DNA from 2 places in the Phytobacter palmae genome. Region 1 is predicted to be linked to the other one. Evidence: predicted binding sites of a transcription regulator. Region 1 holds the regulator's gene; the other holds the start of a gene.

The links. The regulator ArgR, encoded in region 1, controls arginine synthesis, uptake and breakdown. The targets are predictions, from matches to a motif close to ANTGAATAAAAATACANT.
Positions count from the first base shown of each region.
Region 2: argA (amino-acid N-acetyltransferase) is a predicted target of ArgR. The motif match lies at 2,243-2,260, and genes of this name have one in related genera.

Region 1 covers NZ_JBCIVJ010000011.1:32,602-41,304, forward strand. Annotated here, with positions in the region: gene aaeB (p-hydroxybenzoic acid efflux pump subunit AaeB) at 1-1,821, shown strand, start outside; gene AAIG39_RS14400 (NAD-dependent succinate-semialdehyde dehydrogenase) at 1,905-3,359, shown strand; gene AAIG39_RS14405 (barstar family protein) at 3,405-3,671, shown strand; gene yhcN (peroxide/acid stress response protein YhcN) at 3,733-3,996, opposite strand; gene yhcN (peroxide/acid stress response protein YhcN) at 4,092-4,355, opposite strand; gene argR (transcriptional regulator ArgR) at 4,716-5,186, opposite strand; gene mdh (malate dehydrogenase) at 5,592-6,530, shown strand; gene degS (outer membrane-stress sensor serine endopeptidase DegS) at 6,617-7,684, opposite strand; gene degQ (serine endoprotease DegQ) at 7,775-8,703, opposite strand, start outside.
Region 2 covers NZ_JBCIVJ010000005.1:170,372-179,074, reverse strand. Annotated here, with positions in the region: gene mltA (murein transglycosylase A) at 1-148, opposite strand, end outside; tRNA gene AAIG39_RS08745 (tRNA-Met) at 353-429, shown strand; tRNA gene AAIG39_RS08740 (tRNA-Met) at 475-551, shown strand; tRNA gene AAIG39_RS08735 (tRNA-Met) at 596-672, shown strand; gene amiC (N-acetylmuramoyl-L-alanine amidase AmiC) at 814-2,067, opposite strand; gene argA (amino-acid N-acetyltransferase) at 2,293-3,624, shown strand; gene recD (exodeoxyribonuclease V subunit alpha) at 3,664-5,496, opposite strand; gene recB (exodeoxyribonuclease V subunit beta) at 5,493-8,703, opposite strand, start outside.

The DNA.
Region 1 (8,703 bases):
CCGGCTTTTGCTGCCGGGGGAGAACCCTGGTCGGGCGCAATTCGTTATCGCGGTATGCTGCGTATTATCGGTACCTTTATTGGTAGTATCGCCGCTCTGACCATCATTATCGCCATGATCCGCGCTCCATTCTTAATGTTGGCGGTGTGTTGTATCTGGGCGGGGTTTTGTACCTGGCTTTCTTCGCTCGTCCGGGTGGAGAACTCTTATGCCTGGGGGCTGGCGGGCTATACGGCGCTGATCATTGTTGTAACGATCCAGAGCGAGCCGCTACTGGCACCCCAGTTTGCCGTTGAGCGTTGCAGTGAAATCGTAATCGGTATCGTCTGCGCCATCGCGGCAGATTTGCTGTTTTCTCCCCGTTCGATCAAACGCGAGATTGACCGCGAGCTGGATAGCCTGCTGGTGGCCCAATACCAGTTAATGCAGATGTGCATTAAACATGGCGATCCCGAAAGTGTGGATAAAGCATGGGGAGCGCTGGTGCGTCGCACGACTGCCCTTGAAGGTATGCGCAGCAATCTTAAAATTGAGTCCTCGCGCTGGGGGCGTGCCAACCGTCGTCTGACTGCGATCAATACCTTGTCGCTGACGCTGATTACCCAGGCGTGTGAAACGTATCTGATCCAGAATACGCGCCCCGAGCTGATTACCGACACGTTTCGTGAGCTTTTTGATGAACCTGTAGAAACCGTCCAGGATGTTCACAGACAAATGAAGCGGATGCGCCGGGTGATTGCCTGGACCGGTGAACGAGAAACACCTGTCACCATTTACAGCTGGGTCGGTGCGGCAACGCGGTATCTACTGCTCAAACGCGGCGTGGTGAGCAACACCAAAATCAGTGCGACGGAAGAAGAGGTTCTCCGTGGTGAAGTGGTCATAAAACCGGCGTCGGCGGAGCGCCATCATGCGATGGTCAACTTCTGGCGTACCACCTTATCCTGCGGGTTAGGAACTTTGTTCTGGTTGTGGAGTGGCTGGACTTCCGGTAGTGGAACCATGGTGATGATCGCTGTGGTGACGTCGCTGGCAATGCGTCTGCCAAATCCGAAAATGGTGGCCATGGATTTTCTGATAGGTACGTTGGTCGCCCTGCCGGTCGGTGCGCTCTATTTTCTGTTTATTATTCCCTCGACGCAGCAGAGCATGCTGTTGCTCTGTATCAGCCTGGCTGTGCTGGCTTTTTTTGCCGGTGTCGAGGTGCAGAAACGGCGGCTGGGATCGTTGGGGGCGCTGGCAAGTACCATCAACATCATTGTGCTTGATAACCCGATGACCTTTAAATTCAGTCAATTTCTTGATAATGCGCTTGGGCAAATTATCGGCTGTGGGCTGGCGCTGATCGTCATTTTGCTGGTGCGGGATAATTCGCAGGCACGAACCGGACGTATGTTGCTCAACCAGTTTGTCTCGGCGGCCGTCTCGGCGATGACAACCAACAGCGCGCGACGGAAAGAGAACCATCTGCCTGCGCTCTACCAGCAGCTATTTTTATTGTTGAATAAATTTCCTGGCGATGTGGCGAAATTCCGCCTGGCGCTGACATTAATCATCGCTCATCAGCGTTTACGTGATGCGCCTGTGCCGGTGAATGATGATCTCTCTGCATTCCATCGACAGCTTCGCCGTACGGCAGATAGTGTCATATCTGCTGGTTCGGACAGTAAACGACGGCGTTATTTCTCGCAGTTGCTGGAGGAGCTGGAGGTCTATCAGGAGAAATTACACCACTGGGATGCGCCGCCACAGGTGACAGAACCGGTAAAACGACTTACCGGGATGCTACACAAATATCAGCATGCGCTAACCAGCAGCTAGAGCCGAAACCGACGCCAGAAGCGTCGGTTTTTTTATGGCTATACTTTACAGGAGCTTTTGTTAATCACAGATCAGGAGGACAAATGACAACGCAGGCATTGCAGGACAGCGAACTGTTCCAGACTGGCTATCTTGTCGATGGTGTCTGGAAATCGTTGGACACGACATTTGACGTACTGAACCCGGCAACTGGCGAGGTTATTGTAAAAGTCGCGAAAGCCGGCAAAAAAGAGACCGAAGCCGCTATCGCCGCAGCGACGAGGGCTTTTCCTGCCTGGCGTGCGAAAACTGCAAAAGAGCGTTCTGCCATCCTTTATCGCTGGTACGAATTGATTATTGAAAACAAAAGCTGGCTGGGAAGGCTTATGACCACCGAGCAGGGCAAGCCGTTAAAAGAAGCCGAAGGTGAGGTGGAATATGCTGCAAGCTTTATCCAATGGTTCGCCGAGCAAGCGAAACGTGCTAATGGCGAAATTATTCCGCCGATAAAACCCGGATCGCGTATTTTTGCCACCCGCGAACCGATAGGCGTGGTGGCAGCGATAACCCCCTGGAACTTCCCGATGGCAATGTTGACCCGTAAGCTGGGACCTGCGTTAGCCGCAGGATGTACGGGGGTGATTAAACCTGCCAATAACACGCCGCTGAGTGCTTTTGCGCTCCTGGCGCTGGCCAAAAAAGCGGGTGTACCCGACGGTGTGCTAAATGCGGTTGCCGGGAATACATCGGAGATCAGCGACGCGATCATGGCGAGCCATGATGTGCGCAAAATTTCCTTTACCGGATCTACCGCCGTGGGCAAAACGTTGATGCGTAACGCGGCGGAAACCATGAAGAAAGTCTCGATGGAACTCGGGGGTAACGCGCCTTATATCGTCTTTGAAGACGCCGATATTGATGCGGCGGTCAAAGGAGCCATTGCCAACAAATTCCGTAATGCCGGGCAAGTATGTGTGAGCGTAAACCGTTTCTATATTCATGAATCGGTATATGACACCTTCACCCAGAAACTGGCAGAGGCGGTTAATGCCCTCAAGGTCGGGAACGGTCTTGACGACGGCGTAGTCGTCGGCCCGCTTATTGAAGCGTCTGCGGTGGAGAAAGTGCGTGAACACGTTGAAGATGCCGTCGCTAAGGGGGCGAAGATTCTGGCAGGGGGTAAAGCGCACATGCTGGGGGGAAATTTCTGGCAACCCACTGTGCTGGGTGATTGCAGCGATGGCATGAAGCTGGCGAATGAAGAGACTTTTGGCCCGGTTGCCGCCTGTTTTCGCTTTACGACCGAAGATGAAGTCATCCAGCGCGCTAACGCAACGCCATTTGGCCTGGCAGCCTATTTTTACACCCAAAACTTATCCCGCGTATTTCGCGTCTCCCAGGCAATTGAAAGTGGGATGATTGGTATTAATGAATGTGCGGTATCCACTGAACTTGGCCCATTTGGCGGCGTAAAAGAGTCCGGCCTCGGGCGGGAAGGCTCCGTTCTGGGGCTTGAAGAGTTTATGGAAGTCAAAACCCTGCATCTTGGGGGCTTGTAATGCAACGGGTGGCGTAAGCCACCCGACAGGTCTGGATGGCGGATAATGAATATCTCTACCTTCGATTTTGCTGAAATAGACACTCAAAATACGTTCTATCGTGAATTTTCCCGCCGGTTTGCTCTCGAAGGAGTCAGCATTACCGATCTGGATTCATTATGGATAGTGGTCACGGAAAAGTTGCCATTGCCGGTTGAAATTGAGTTCATTCATCTTAACGAAACGCAGCGGCGTCGTTTCGGCGCGCTAATTCTATTGTTTGATGAAGCAGAGGAAGAGCTGGAAGGCCAGTTGCGTTTTAACGTGCGTTAATGCAGCCCATAAAAAAGCCCCCGACAGGCGGGGGCAAGTCGTCGGAGTAGACGACGAGGGTTTATTTGTAGAGTTCCGCCGTTGCGTGCCAGGTATCACCTTCCTGGAGCTCGGTCACGCGATAGGCTTTCGCACCAGCCGCATCCGCCTTCGCAGACAGTTCATCACGGATGCTCATTGGAGAGCTTGCGGTCTGGGAAACCGAAATGGAGCCCATGGCCTGCATATTTTGCGTTTGATTATCGGACAGTTGGGTAGCTGCGCTGGCGCCAAATGAGATCAGTGAAGCTAAACCAAGGGCTGCGATGATTACGTTACGTTTCATTGTCTTTCTCCTCAATACTCAACGGCGAGAAGGTTTATACCGCTATTTTTATTCCTGGTGCCGTTGAGCGATGATGACATAGGGTAGTCGGTTAATTATTTATACAGCTCAGCAGTGGCGTGCCAGCTATCGCCTGTACGTGCTTCGATGATGCGATAAGAAGACGCACCCTGCTCATCCGCTTTTTTGTTCAGTTCTGCACGCATATCCATGGGGGATGATGCAACGCCGCCGACTGAGACGGTGCCTAATGACTGGCGGTTTTGCGCCTGGTCAGCATCAATAGAGCTCGCCGCAAATGCGCCAAATGACAGAACAGAAAGGATGCTGAGAGTTGCTACAGTTGATTTGATTTTCATAATGTTTACCTCGTCGAATCGTAATTCCTGAGGGCTTTGTTTCGTGACCCTCATCACAAAATCAAGTATACACTAATAACGTGTAAAATTAATACTGAGCTAATTATTGCCATTGTAAGTAAGTGGTAAAGAAACCTTTTTTTATAGTCAAAAAGGCATAAAAAACGGGGGTTCATAATCTTCTTTGATTTTTTTATCTATGAAAATCAATGAAATGCGTGATTTTGATTTTTTGTGCGAAAACATTCATTGCGTGAATGGAATGCGAAGGAAATTCGCACATTGTGTTAAAAACAAGGGAGGAAGAGAGAGGAGCCCGACAGAGACGTTCTTCCCCGGCACGAAACCGGGGGGAATGAATTAAAGCTCTTGTTCGAAAAGTACAAGAATAGCTTCGTAAAGCTCTTTGACCGTGAAGCCGCTTGCCGGGGTAGTGAAAATGGTATCGTCACCGGCAATGGTGCCCAGAATACCTTCTGCTTTGCCCAGCGAGTCCAGTAAGCGTGCAATCAACTGCGCAGCGCCTGGGCTTGTATGAATCACAACGACGGCATCGTTGTAATCGATATCAAGAACCAGATTTTTGAGCGGGCTGGAGGTGGTTGGGACGCCCATTTCGACAGGCAAACAGTAAACCATCTCCATTTTGGCGTTGCGCGTACGCACAGCACCGAATTTAGTCAGCATACGGGACACTTTAGACTGATTGATATTGTCAAAGCCCTGTTCTTGTAAGGCCAGAACAATCTCTCCCTGAGAACTAAATTTCTCTTCTTTAAGCAGCGCTTTAAACGCTTTAACTAATTCTTCTTGTTTTGCCGAGCTTCGCATAAGTCACCCGTATTAAGGCCGTGAAAACTACATTATTATGCACATGGATGAATTTTTATGCAAATAATCTGCTATGGAAATAACTCAAATTTTCTTATTGTTTGCGAGAATTTTATCAAATTACGTTATGGGAACCCACTGTGTCATGTGTCGCAAATTCAAGCAAAAGTAAAATAAATGTTACTGAAATGATATTGTTTAGATGGATATCAGCGCTATATTGTAAACTCTCAATGTTAGTTGCTTGGTTTGCCGGTCTGACGGTCACAAATGCCCATTATAATATTTTAAAAGCGTGCCATGCCGCAGAATTTTGGCTGGTTCGTTGCCATAATTATCAGGGTGAATTAAGGTCGCCGCAATGGAGTAACAAAATATTTAGCTAACCATAATAAGGAGTTTATGATGAAAGTTGCAGTCCTCGGCGCAGCTGGCGGCATCGGCCAGGCGTTAGCTCTACTACTTAAAACACAACTGCCTTCAGGTTCAGAACTCTCTCTCTATGACATCGCTCCTGTAACCCCTGGGGTTGCTGTTGACCTCAGCCATATTCCTACAGATGTAAAAATTAAAGGCTTTTCTGGAGAAGACGCAACGCCCGCTCTGCACGGTGCGGATGTGGTTCTGATTTCCGCTGGCGTCGCGCGTAAACCGGGTATGGACCGCTCCGATCTCTTTAATGTGAATGCCGGCATTGTGAAAAACCTGGTCGCGCAAATTGCAAAAACCTGCCCTAAAGCTTGTATTGGCGTAATCACTAACCCGGTTAACACTACGGTGGCGATTGCGGCAGAGGTGCTGAAAAAAGCCGGTGTGTATGACAAAAATAAACTGTTCGGTGTAACGACACTGGATATCATTCGTTCTAATACCTTCGTGGCTGAGCTGAAAGGTAAGGAGCCGGGCGAGGTTGAAGTGCCGGTCGTGGGCGGACATTCGGGCGTTACTATTCTGCCATTGTTGTCGCAAATCCCGGGTGTCAGCTTCTCTGAGCAGGAAATTGCCGATCTGACAAAACGTATTCAGAACGCGGGCACTGAGGTGGTCGAAGCGAAAGCAGGTGGCGGGTCTGCAACACTCTCCATGGGCCAGGCTGCCGCACGCTTTGGCCTGTCACTGGTGCGTGCGTTGCAGGGCGAAAAAGGCGTGGTTGAATGCGCCTATGTTGAAGGTGATGGCCAATATGCCCGCTTCTTCTCTCAGCCGCTGCTGTTAGGTAAAAATGGTATTGAAGAACGCCAGGCGATTGGAAAATTAAGCGCCTTTGAACAGCAGGCGCTGGAAGGGATGCTGGAAACCCTGAAAAAAGATATTCAACTCGGCGAAGATTTCGTTAATAAGTAAATAGCCGCCGTCGTCTGGTGCGCCGTTTGCCTCCAGAGATGCGCAAAAAAAACCGGAGTTCATTGGACTCCGGTTTTTTACTGCTGTTAGTTGGTCGCAGGATATTCCTGGATTGTGACCTGCAATTTCAGTTTCTTATCATCACGCATCACTTCTACCGGGATTTCTGAGCCAGGACGGATTTCCGCGACCTGGTCCATGGTTTCCAGAGCAGAGACCGCAGGCTTACCATTTACGCTGACAATAACATCATTTACCTGAATACCTGCCCGGGCTGCCGGACCATCAGGCGAGACTTCATTGACCACAATTCCCTGAATCTGATCGATACCGCCGCTCTGGGTATGCATGGGGGCGATTTCTCTCCCGCCGATGCCGATATAGCCACGGATCACCCGACCATCGCGAATCAACTTATCCATGATTTTCGTCGCGAGCTGGAAGGGGATAGCGAAGCCAATGCCTTCCGGCGTCTCGCCATCATTGCTCTTGTCGAAGGAGAGTGTGTTGATCCCCATTAACTCCCCCAGCGAGTTCACCAGCGCACCGCCGGAGTTACCGTGGTTGATAGAGGCATCTGTTTGCAGAAAATTTTGTCGGCCGGTAGGGTTCAGCCCAATTCGCCCGGTGGCGCTGATGATCCCCTGGGTAATGGTTTGCCCCAGGTTATATGGGTTACCAATCGCCAATACCACATCACCAATGTGCGGTACACGATGTGGATTGATCGGAATGACCGGCAGTCCGCCTGTGGCGTTAATTTTCAGTACTGCCAGATCAGTAAGGGAGTCTGAACCTACCAGCAGCGCTTCAAAAACGCGGCCATCCTGCAAGGCAACGATAATCTGATCCGCATCGTTGATAACATGTTTATTCGTAACGATATAGCCGCGTTGGTCCATGATCACACCGGAACCGAGGGTACGGATTTCCAGGCGATTATGCGATGACGTATTCATACTGCGGTTATAGACATAGACCACTGCGGGCGCAGCGCGGCGAACCGCCGGATTATAGCTCGCGGGCGTTTCATCGGTACTGTCAAATTGCGTTGTGGTTAGCGGATTATGCTGGCGTAGCGAAGGCAGGGCGGCGAGGATAATGCCACCAACCATCAAACCAATTGCCACCGAGCGTAGGAGCTTCAAAAACATGATGCGGGCGTCGTCATTAGGGAGTCGCAGCAGCATAGCACGAGTTTTCCGGACATCACATGTAGCGGTGATATCCGGGATCGCATTTGCTTAACGTAGTAATAAATAGAGTGTTTCATTGCCACGGATGATTTGCAGGGCAATTACTGACGGTTTAGTTTCAAGGATCTTGCGCAGCTCGGCAATGGACTGTACCTGTGTACGGTTAATGCCAATAATGACATCATCCTTACGCAGGCCTGCCTGAGCGGCCGCGCTGCCTTTTTCGACGTTCTCAATGTTGATACCTTTTGTCCCGTCTTTGAGTTGACCATCACTCAACGAGGCGCCCTGCAGTGCCGGGGAGATCAGTTCCGCGCTGGCGGAAGATGAAGTGCTTTTATCCAGCGTCACTTCAACATCCTGCGGTTTGCCATCACGCAGGATGCCTAACTTCACTTTTGCGCCCGGTTCCGTCGTTGCAATGCGCGAACGCAGCTCGGCAAAGCTATTCAGCGGCTTGTCATTAAGGCTGACAATCACGTCGCCAGATTTAATGCCTGCTTTCGCTGAGCCTGAGTTTGGTAATACCTCGCTGACAAAGGCGCCGCGTTGCACATTCAGGTTAAAGGCTTTGGCAATATCAGCACTCATCTCCGTACCTTTAATACCCAGCAGACCGCGTTTGATTTCGCCGAACTGAATCAACTGGCGAGAGAGAGTTTGTGCCATATTACTGGGTATGGCAAAACCGATACCGACGCTGCCGCCGCTCGGTGCAAGGATTGCGGTGTTGATACCAATAAGCTCACCGTTCAGGTTCAGCAGTGCGCCGCCGGAGTTACCACGATTTATGGAGGCATCTGTCTGGATAAAGTTTTCCAGCCCTTCGAGATTAAGTCCGCTTCGACCCAGCGCAGAAACAATCCCGGATGTCGCTGTTTGCCCCAGTCCGAATGGGTTTCCGACTGCCACGACAAAGTCACCCACCCTTAATTTATCGGAATCGGCGATAGTGATTTGCGTCAGGTTACTGGGGT
Region 2 (8,703 bases), on a different contig from region 1:
TCGCATCAGGCTGGTTTACCAGAGAGAAAGGCTGGGAGAATTTCCCGTCCTTATATTGTTGACCGCGATCGGTCGGCTTTGAAGTACAGGCGGCGAGAAGTGTTGCCATTGCGCCTGCGAGTAGATATTTTGCCCAACGTCCTTTCATTTCTCTCATCTTCTGGTTAATCCGGAGCGTGATGAAGATAACAAACCGCCCCTGCTAATGAAATGCGATTGCGCAACCTGACGCAAATGCAGTACAAAAAACAGCCTTATCGTACTGTTTTTATACAAATGTCACGCTAAAACGCCATTCCGTTAAAAAAGGGTTGCATCATAATGTTAGCGGAGTATAGTGCGCATCCACGGACGCGGGGTGGAGCAGCCTGGTAGCTCGTCGGGCTCATAACCCGAAGGTCGTCGGTTCAAATCCGGCCCCCGCAACCAATTAAAATCAGAAGTAAATTTACTCGATGGAAGAGTAAACGCGGACGCGGGGTGGAGCAGCCTGGTAGCTCGTCGGGCTCATAACCCGAAGGTCGTCGGTTCAAATCCGGCCCCCGCAACCAATTACAATCTGATGCAAACTTACTCGATGAAGAGTAAAGACGGACGCGGGGTGGAGCAGCCTGGTAGCTCGTCGGGCTCATAACCCGAAGGTCGTCGGTTCAAATCCGGCCCCCGCAACCAATACATGAGACACCCTGCCGGGTGTTTTTTTGTTTTTATTCTCCACCCTTCCTGTGTGCCATTACCAGCTGACCTTATTCACCCCAGTCACGTACTGCTGTACGCTCCCGGGGATTCATTGCGTTGCCGCCCGAATAAAAACTAGCCTCTTCTCGCCAGCGTTGCGCCATCGGCAAAGTACGCCTTAATCCCTGCCAGAATCGACTCCGCCACCTCTTGCTGGAACTTCGCCGTCTTAAGCTTACGCTCTTCCTCCACGTTACTGATAAACGCCGTTTCAACCAGAATCGACGGGATATCCGGCGCTTTCAGTACCGCGAAGCCGGCCTGCTCGACGCTATTTTTATGCAGGTTATTAATATTGCCCAGCTTATTAAGGACCGCTTTGCCAAATTTAAGGCTGTCGTTGATGGTGAGCGACTGCACCATATCGAACATCGTATGGTCGAGGTAGCGATCGCCGCTTTTGCTAACCCCACCGATTAAGTCAGAGGCATTCTGCGTTTCCGCCAGATATTTCGCCGCAGTACTGGTCGCCCCTTTGGTTGAGAGGGCAAAGACCGACGAACCGCTCGGCTGACGGCTGCTAAAGGCGTCAGCATGAATCGAAACAAACAGGTCGGCGCGCTGTTTCTGCGCTTTAGCGACACGCACTTTCAGCGGGATAAACACATCCTCATTGCGCGTCATATAGGCTTTCATATTGCCTTCCTGCTCAATCAGCGCGCGCAGGCGGCGGGCGATTTGCAGCACCACATCTTTTTCGCGGGTCCGGTATTTACCAATGGCGCCAGGATCCTCACCGCCATGGCCCGGATCAAGCATGATGACGATCGGCCGATCCCGCCCCGCTTTCCCCGGCTGCGGCCCGCTTTGCGCAGGCGGCACCTGTTTTTCCAGATCGCCCTGGTTGTATTCTTCCAGAAGCGCCAGCAACGGATCCTGCACATCTTTCGCATTCGCCGGGTAAAGATCCATCACCAGACGTTCTTTAAACCCTGCCACCGGCGCAAGAGCGAAGAGCTGCGGCTTAATATCCTGCTTAAGCTCGAACACCATGCGCACCGTTTTTGGGTCGAACTGTCCAACACGCGCAGATTTGATAAAAGGATCATCGCCGCGAATTTGGGCTCCCATCCCTTTCAAAACGGAGTTCAGGTTAACGTCTTCAATATCAACGACCAGCCGATCCGGATTGCTGAGCGCAAACTGGCGATATTTAAGCACACGGTTAGACTCAACGGTCACGCGAGTATAGGTTGATGCAGGCCAGACGCGCACCGCCACCACCTGACTGACGGCGGCAAGACCGACCTGACTCACGCTCAATAACCACATAGCGCCCGCCCCTTGTAACAATCTGCGGCGGCTCAGCCTTGATTGACTTCCCGACATGCTTCTCCCGAGCAAAAAGATGAAATAGTAAGTAAACGTCAGATTTGACCGAAAACTTTAACGAATGACGCATAAACTGTCATCTATAAAAGGGTAAACATACACAATCCATGCAATGACACGCAGGAATTATTCTTTGTCCAAGACGAATTTATGGCTTGCACCTGGCGCCATAAAAGAATAAAAATACACAATTTACGAATAATCATGCAGTGAGGGTTGGCCGTGGTAAAGGAACGCAGAACCGAACTGGTACAGGGATTTCGCCATTCTGTTCCCTATATTAATACCCATCGGGGAAAAACGTTTGTCATCATGCTGGGTGGCGAAGCCATTGAACATGAAAACTTTTCCAACATTGTCAGCGATATAGGCTTACTCCACAGCCTGGGTATTCGCCTGGTGGTGGTATATGGCGCACGTCCGCAGATTGATGCCAATCTTGCAGCGCATAACCATGAACCGGTGTATCACAAACATACCCGCGTAACAGATGCCAAAACGCTCGAACTGGTGAAACAGGCCGCCGGCTTGCTGCAACTGGACATTACCGCACGCCTTTCCATGAGCCTCAACAATACGCCACTGCAGGGCGCGCACATTAACGTCGTGAGCGGCAATTTCATTATCGCCCAGCCGCTTGGCGTTGACGATGGCGTTGACTATTGCCATAGCGGGCGTATCCGTCGTATCGATGAAGAAGCCATTCACCGTCAGTTAGACAGCGGTGCTATCGTGCTGCTCGGCCCCGTTGCGGTATCTGTCACGGGCGAAAGCTTTAACCTCACCTCAGAAGAGATTGCGACACAACTGGCCATCAAACTGAAAGCCGAAAAGATGATCGGCTTTTGTTCATCGCAGGGCGTCTACAACGAAGATGGGCAGATTGTCTCCGAGATGTTCCCGAACGAAGCCCAGTCCCGGGTCGAATCGCTCGAAGAGCAAGGCGATTATCACTCAGGTACTGTGCGTTTCCTGCGTGGCGCAATGAAAGCCTGTCGCAGTGGCGTACGCCGCAGCCACCTGATCAGTTATCAGGAAGATGGTGCTTTATTGCAGGAGCTTTTCTCCCGTGACGGTATCGGTACGCAGATTGTGATGGAGAGTGCGGAACAGATTCGCCGTGCCACCATCAATGATATCGGCGGCATTCTCGAATTGATTCGCCCACTGGAACAGCAGGGTATTCTGGTGCGTCGTTCACGCGAGCAACTGGAGATGGAGATCGACAAATTCACCATCATTCAGCGTGATAACCTGACCATCGCCTGTGCGGCACTCTATCCGTTCCCGGAAGAAAAAATCGGCGAAATGGCCTGCGTAGCGGTACATCCCGACTATCGCAGTTCATCACGCGGTGAAGTGTTGCTTGAGCGCATTGCAGCTCAGGCGAAACAGATGGGTCTGAGCAAACTCTTTGTCCTTACCACCCGCAGCATCCACTGGTTCCAGGAGCGCGGATTTACCCCGGTGGATATTGATTCCCTGCCGGAGAGTAAAAAAGAGATGTACAACTATCAGCGGCGGTCAAAAGTGCTGATGGCAGATTTGGGGTAGGTCGATCAGGAGCCCTCACCATCGGGTGAGGGTTATGTTCTACATCCTTTCAAAAATAGCATTCAGTCCGCTTCGCCGTTCGGTACGCGTGGCAATGGCCTGCGCCAGAATGCGTTCATCGGCATATAGCGAGAGCCGCTTTTTTGCACGGGTAATCGCGGTATAGACCAGTTCTCTTGTTACCACTGGCACAATTTGCCCCGGCAAAATCAGTGCCGCATGATCAAACTCCGATCCCTGAGATTTATGCACCGTCATCGCCCAGGCGGTATCATGTTCCGGTAAGCGGCTGGGCTGCACGGATTTCAGACTGCCGTCAGGTAATGGAAACCAGACACGGATGCCCTGCCCCTGATCGAGAGCAATACCAATATCGCCGTTAAACAGCCCCAGCGAGGCGTCATTACGTGTGATCATAACCGGTCTGCCGTGATACCAGCGCGCATGCGCCGGGCGGGCAATCCGCCGCTGCCGGACCAGCGCCTGCTCAATACGATCGTTCAGCCCACTCACACCAAATGGCCCTTCGCGCAATGCACACAGCAACTGATATTCACCAAAAGCGGTGAGGACTTCTTGCGGCTGTGCGCCATCGCGCACCAGCCCAAGAAAACGGTCATAGCCTGCCAGCGCATCATCAATCATGCGCTGATAGTCTTCTGCGTTTTGCAGATGTTTGTTTTCGATATCGCTAAAGCCCCGGCTCAATACCGCGCTTGCCGCCGCTTTATCGCCACGATTAACCGCCGCCGCCAGTTGCCCGATCCCCGAATCACTGCCAAAACGATAGCTTTTTTGCAGCAGGCACAGGCTGTCGCGTAGCGCACTGGCCGAATCACCTTCTCCAGCAGGAACGGCTGCTCCTGTTATCCGCGATAACTGTGCGGCGCGCTCTGGAGTAAACCCTTTATTGACCCAGGCGCAAATGTCTCCGAGTACCGCCCCGGCCTCAACGGACGCTAACTGGTCGCGGTCTCCGAGGAAAATGACCCGCGCATGCTGCGGCAGTGCATCAATCAGCCGTGACATCATTGGCAGGTCAATCATGGAGGCTTCATCTACCACCAGCACATCCAGATGCAGAGGATTGCCAGCGTGATAACGCAGGCGTTGGCTACCAGGCAGCGCACCCAGAAGACGATGCAGGGTACTGGCTTCATCAGGCAGCATCGCCTTTTGTTTGTCAGTCAACGGCAACTGACGAAGGGCGGTCCCTAATGATTCTGTCAAACGAGCGGCTGCCTTTCCTGTTGGTGCGGCAAGACAAATGCGGCAACGTGCGCCATCAGCCATTTGCACCAGCGCAGCAAGTAGCTTCGCCACCGTCGTGGTTTTCCCGGTGCCGGGGCCACCTGAAATCACGGATACCCGGCGGGTCAGCGCAACCGCCGCCGCTACCTTCTGCCAGTTAATGTCATCCGAAGGCAGAAACAGGTCGTCCAGCGCCTGCCGCAGGCGGTTTTCATCTACCGTCAGGGGTTGATTAACCTCGGCAAAAAAGGCGGCAATACTGCATTCATTGCACCACATACGGTTCAGATAGAGTCGCTCACCTGTTAGGATCATCGGCGTTGCCGCCTCACCTTCGCTGACCGCAGGCGAGGCCAGTAAGGTCTTTCGCCAGTCCACAGGGTAACCAACCTCTTCATAAAGAGAGGTCAGTAACGGATGTGCCCTGGCAGAAAGGCTTTCCGGCGCTAAACGGGAAAGCGGTAAGCAGACATGGCCTTCTCCGGCGTCAAAGCTCAGCATCGCCGCCGCAAGCATCACCGCAGGTTCATCCTCGCTGGCCACGGTCAGGGCGAACTGCACATCCAGCGGACGTAATATTTTTAGCGCTACGGCCTGCTGCAGTAACGTACGCAGTCTCATTGCGCTACCTCCAGTGTTTCCCCGGCAAACAGGGCATCCATCTGGCTTATCAATGCCGCGTCAGGCCGGGTGGTAAAGATCCCCTGCTGCGGATTATCGCGCTCAACACCACGCAGGAACAGATAAATAACGCCACCAAAATGGTGCTCATAATCGTAACCGGCAATGCGGTGGCGCAGGTAGCGATGAAGGGCGAGTGTATAAAGTTGATACTGCAAATCGTAACGATGAGATTGCATGGCGACAGCCATCGCCTCGCGGGTATAGGCCCCGGCGGAGTCTCCCAGCCAGTTAGATTTGTAATCCAGCAGGTAGTAACGCCCTTCATGGCGAAACACCAGGTCAATAAACCCTTTCAACATGCCGCGCACCTCGCGAAAATCCAGCGGCGGACATTCAGCAGACAACGGATCGTATCGGCGTATCAGCGCATCGAGCACCCCGGCGCGCAGATTTTGTGCAACAGGAATGTAAAATTCCATCTCTACCTGCTTTTCCTTTGCCGTTAGCTGATGCAAAGAAGCCCCCGTATCGGCCAGGGGAACGTGAAGGATCGTGTCGATCCATTCGCTGATAACCGGCTGCCAGTGCTCTTCAAAACCGCCGCGCTGGAGTTTCTCTGCCACCCAGGCTGGGGCAATCGGCTGGGTGAAATCCAGCTCTTCAAACAGACTGTGTAAGAATGTCCCCGGCGAGGCGCCGCGTGGGAACTGATGCGGCGTCAGCATTGGCTCGGTCAGCAGATCTCGCTCCCCGGCGGCATCAAGATCCAGACGCGGCAATAAATCCTGTGCAATACCATGCGCACGTTGTTGCAGCCCTGAGTAACTGGTCACACGCCAGTCATCACGCACGGTTCGCGTCATCTGGCGGGCCGTTAACACCTGCACGGCATCTTGCGGTGCCTGCCAGCGAACGCTGTCTGGCACATCGGGAACGCACAGAGCGATATTATCACCACACAGCGCCTCAACGCAGGCCCGAAGCCCCTGTGCATCACGAGGCTGCCCCTGCTGGATAAGCCACCCTAATGCGTTGAGATGGAAATCGCTTTCCCCCGATTTCTCGCCACGACGACGAAAAATAGGGGCAATCCCCAGACTGCAATGCCAGACCGAGCGAGTCAGCGCCACGTAAAGCAGACGCAGATCTTCTGCCAGGCGCTCTGTCTCCGCCAGTTCAATACTCTCCTCGGCCTTGCTGAGATCAAGCACGGGCGCAAACGAGGTGCGGTCGTGGTAAAACGCCTGATCCTGAACGCGAAAATTGGCAATAAAGGGCAACCAGACCAGCGGGTACTCCAGCCCTTTCGACTTATGGATAGTGACGATTTTCACCAGATGTTTGTCACTTTCCAGACGCAACTGTTCGCTCGACGAATTCGAATTCGGTTCAGCGATATGTTGTGCCAGCCAACGCACCAGCGCATGTTCACTCTCTACCTGCGTGCCCGCTTCCTGTAGCAATTCACTCAAATGCAAAATGTCCGTCAGACGGCGCTCGCCACCTGGTGTTGCCAGCAGGTTTTCCGCCACATGACGTGCACTCATTAATGCACGCAGCATTGGCATAACGCCGCGTTTAAGCCACATATCCCGCCAGCCGGCAAACTCTTCCACTATCGCATCCCATGCGGCCTCGTCCTGGTTAAGCGTTTCGATATCCAGCGCACTCAAACCCAGCATGGATGTCGCCAGTGCGCTACGTAACGTGTTTTCACGTTCCGGCGTAAGGACCGCCTGTAATAGCCAGAGCAACTCCTGAGCCTCAGGCGTATCAAATACGCTGTCACGGTTAGACAGGTAAACCGAGGGGATATTCAGAAGACCCAACGCATCGCGAATCAGTGACGCTTCATGGCGGCTACGAATCAGCACGGTAATATCAGATGCTTTCACAGGGCGAGTCGTTTTTCCCTCATGCAGCAACGCCTCCCCCTGTTGCCCGGCGATCAGCCAGTCACGGATTTGCGTCGCGCATAGCTCGGCCATAAAGGCCTGATAATCCCCGACGCCGACGCCCTCGCTTTTCATCAGCCACATTGCCATTGCAGGCTGTTTTTCACCTTTTATCGTAAAACGCAACGACTGGTTCTTTGCTGCTGATTTCACCGGCTGGAAAGGAATTTGCCGAAACATGAAGGCGTTTTCAGTCTGGCTGAAAAGCTGATTAACACTCTCCACCATTCCCGGCGCGGAACGCCAGTTAGTATCAAGCGTATAACGGGCGTTGACCTCATCACGCGCTTTCATGTAGGTAAAAATATCGGCGCCACGGAAGGCATAAATAGCCTGTTTCGGATCGCCTATCAGAAGTAGCCCGCTTTCCGGCTGGTGGTGCCAGATACGCCGGAAAATACGGTACTGCTGAGGATCGGTATCCTGAAATTCATCAATCATGGCGACCGGGAAACGAGTGCGGATCGCCGTTGCCAGCGCCTCGCCACTCGCGCTTTGCAGTGCGCTGTCCAGCCGGCTCAGCATGTCGTCAAAACCAAGTTCGCCACGGCGACGTTTTTCTCTCGCCACCGCCTCACGGATTTCGCGCATCGCGCTGGTTAACATTAAATCATTGAGCGTCAGTGGTACATTCAGTAAGGTTTCAATTGCCTCGAAAACCGCATGCTCCGGTACCACACCGCCCTCTTTAGTCCGCTCACGCAGGAACGATTGCGCAAACTTTTCCAGCGCTTCCGGTAGCTGATAACTACAGGTCGTTTCATTGGCCCAGGCGCTGATCTTCTCGATCCAGCGAGCCTGGTTGGTACGATTGAATTTTTGCCGCATGATCCCGGAGCCTTCAATCAGCGGCCCCAGATCGTCCACGGACGCAATCCACTGCTGTTTAACGCCATCGATTTGCGCAATGATTTTCTGATGGCGACTCTCAAGCGTCTCATCTGCTGGCGGTGCGGCTTTGATTTGCGGCGCTTCTCCCTGCAAATAGCGGTCGATGGCTTTGAGCAAATCATGCGGACCTTTCCACGACTCGTGAACCACCTGTGCCAGGTCGCGCGGCAAGGGGTAACAGTGGCGACGCCAGAAGTCAGCGCAGGCCTGATAGCGCAGCAGTGATTCATCTTCGATCAGCTGCTGTTCAAACAGCATGCCGGATTCAAAGGCATTGAGGCTAAGCATGCGCTGGCAAAAGCCATGGATAGTAAAGACGGCAGCTTCATCCATCTGCCGTTCAGCGAGCATCAGCCAC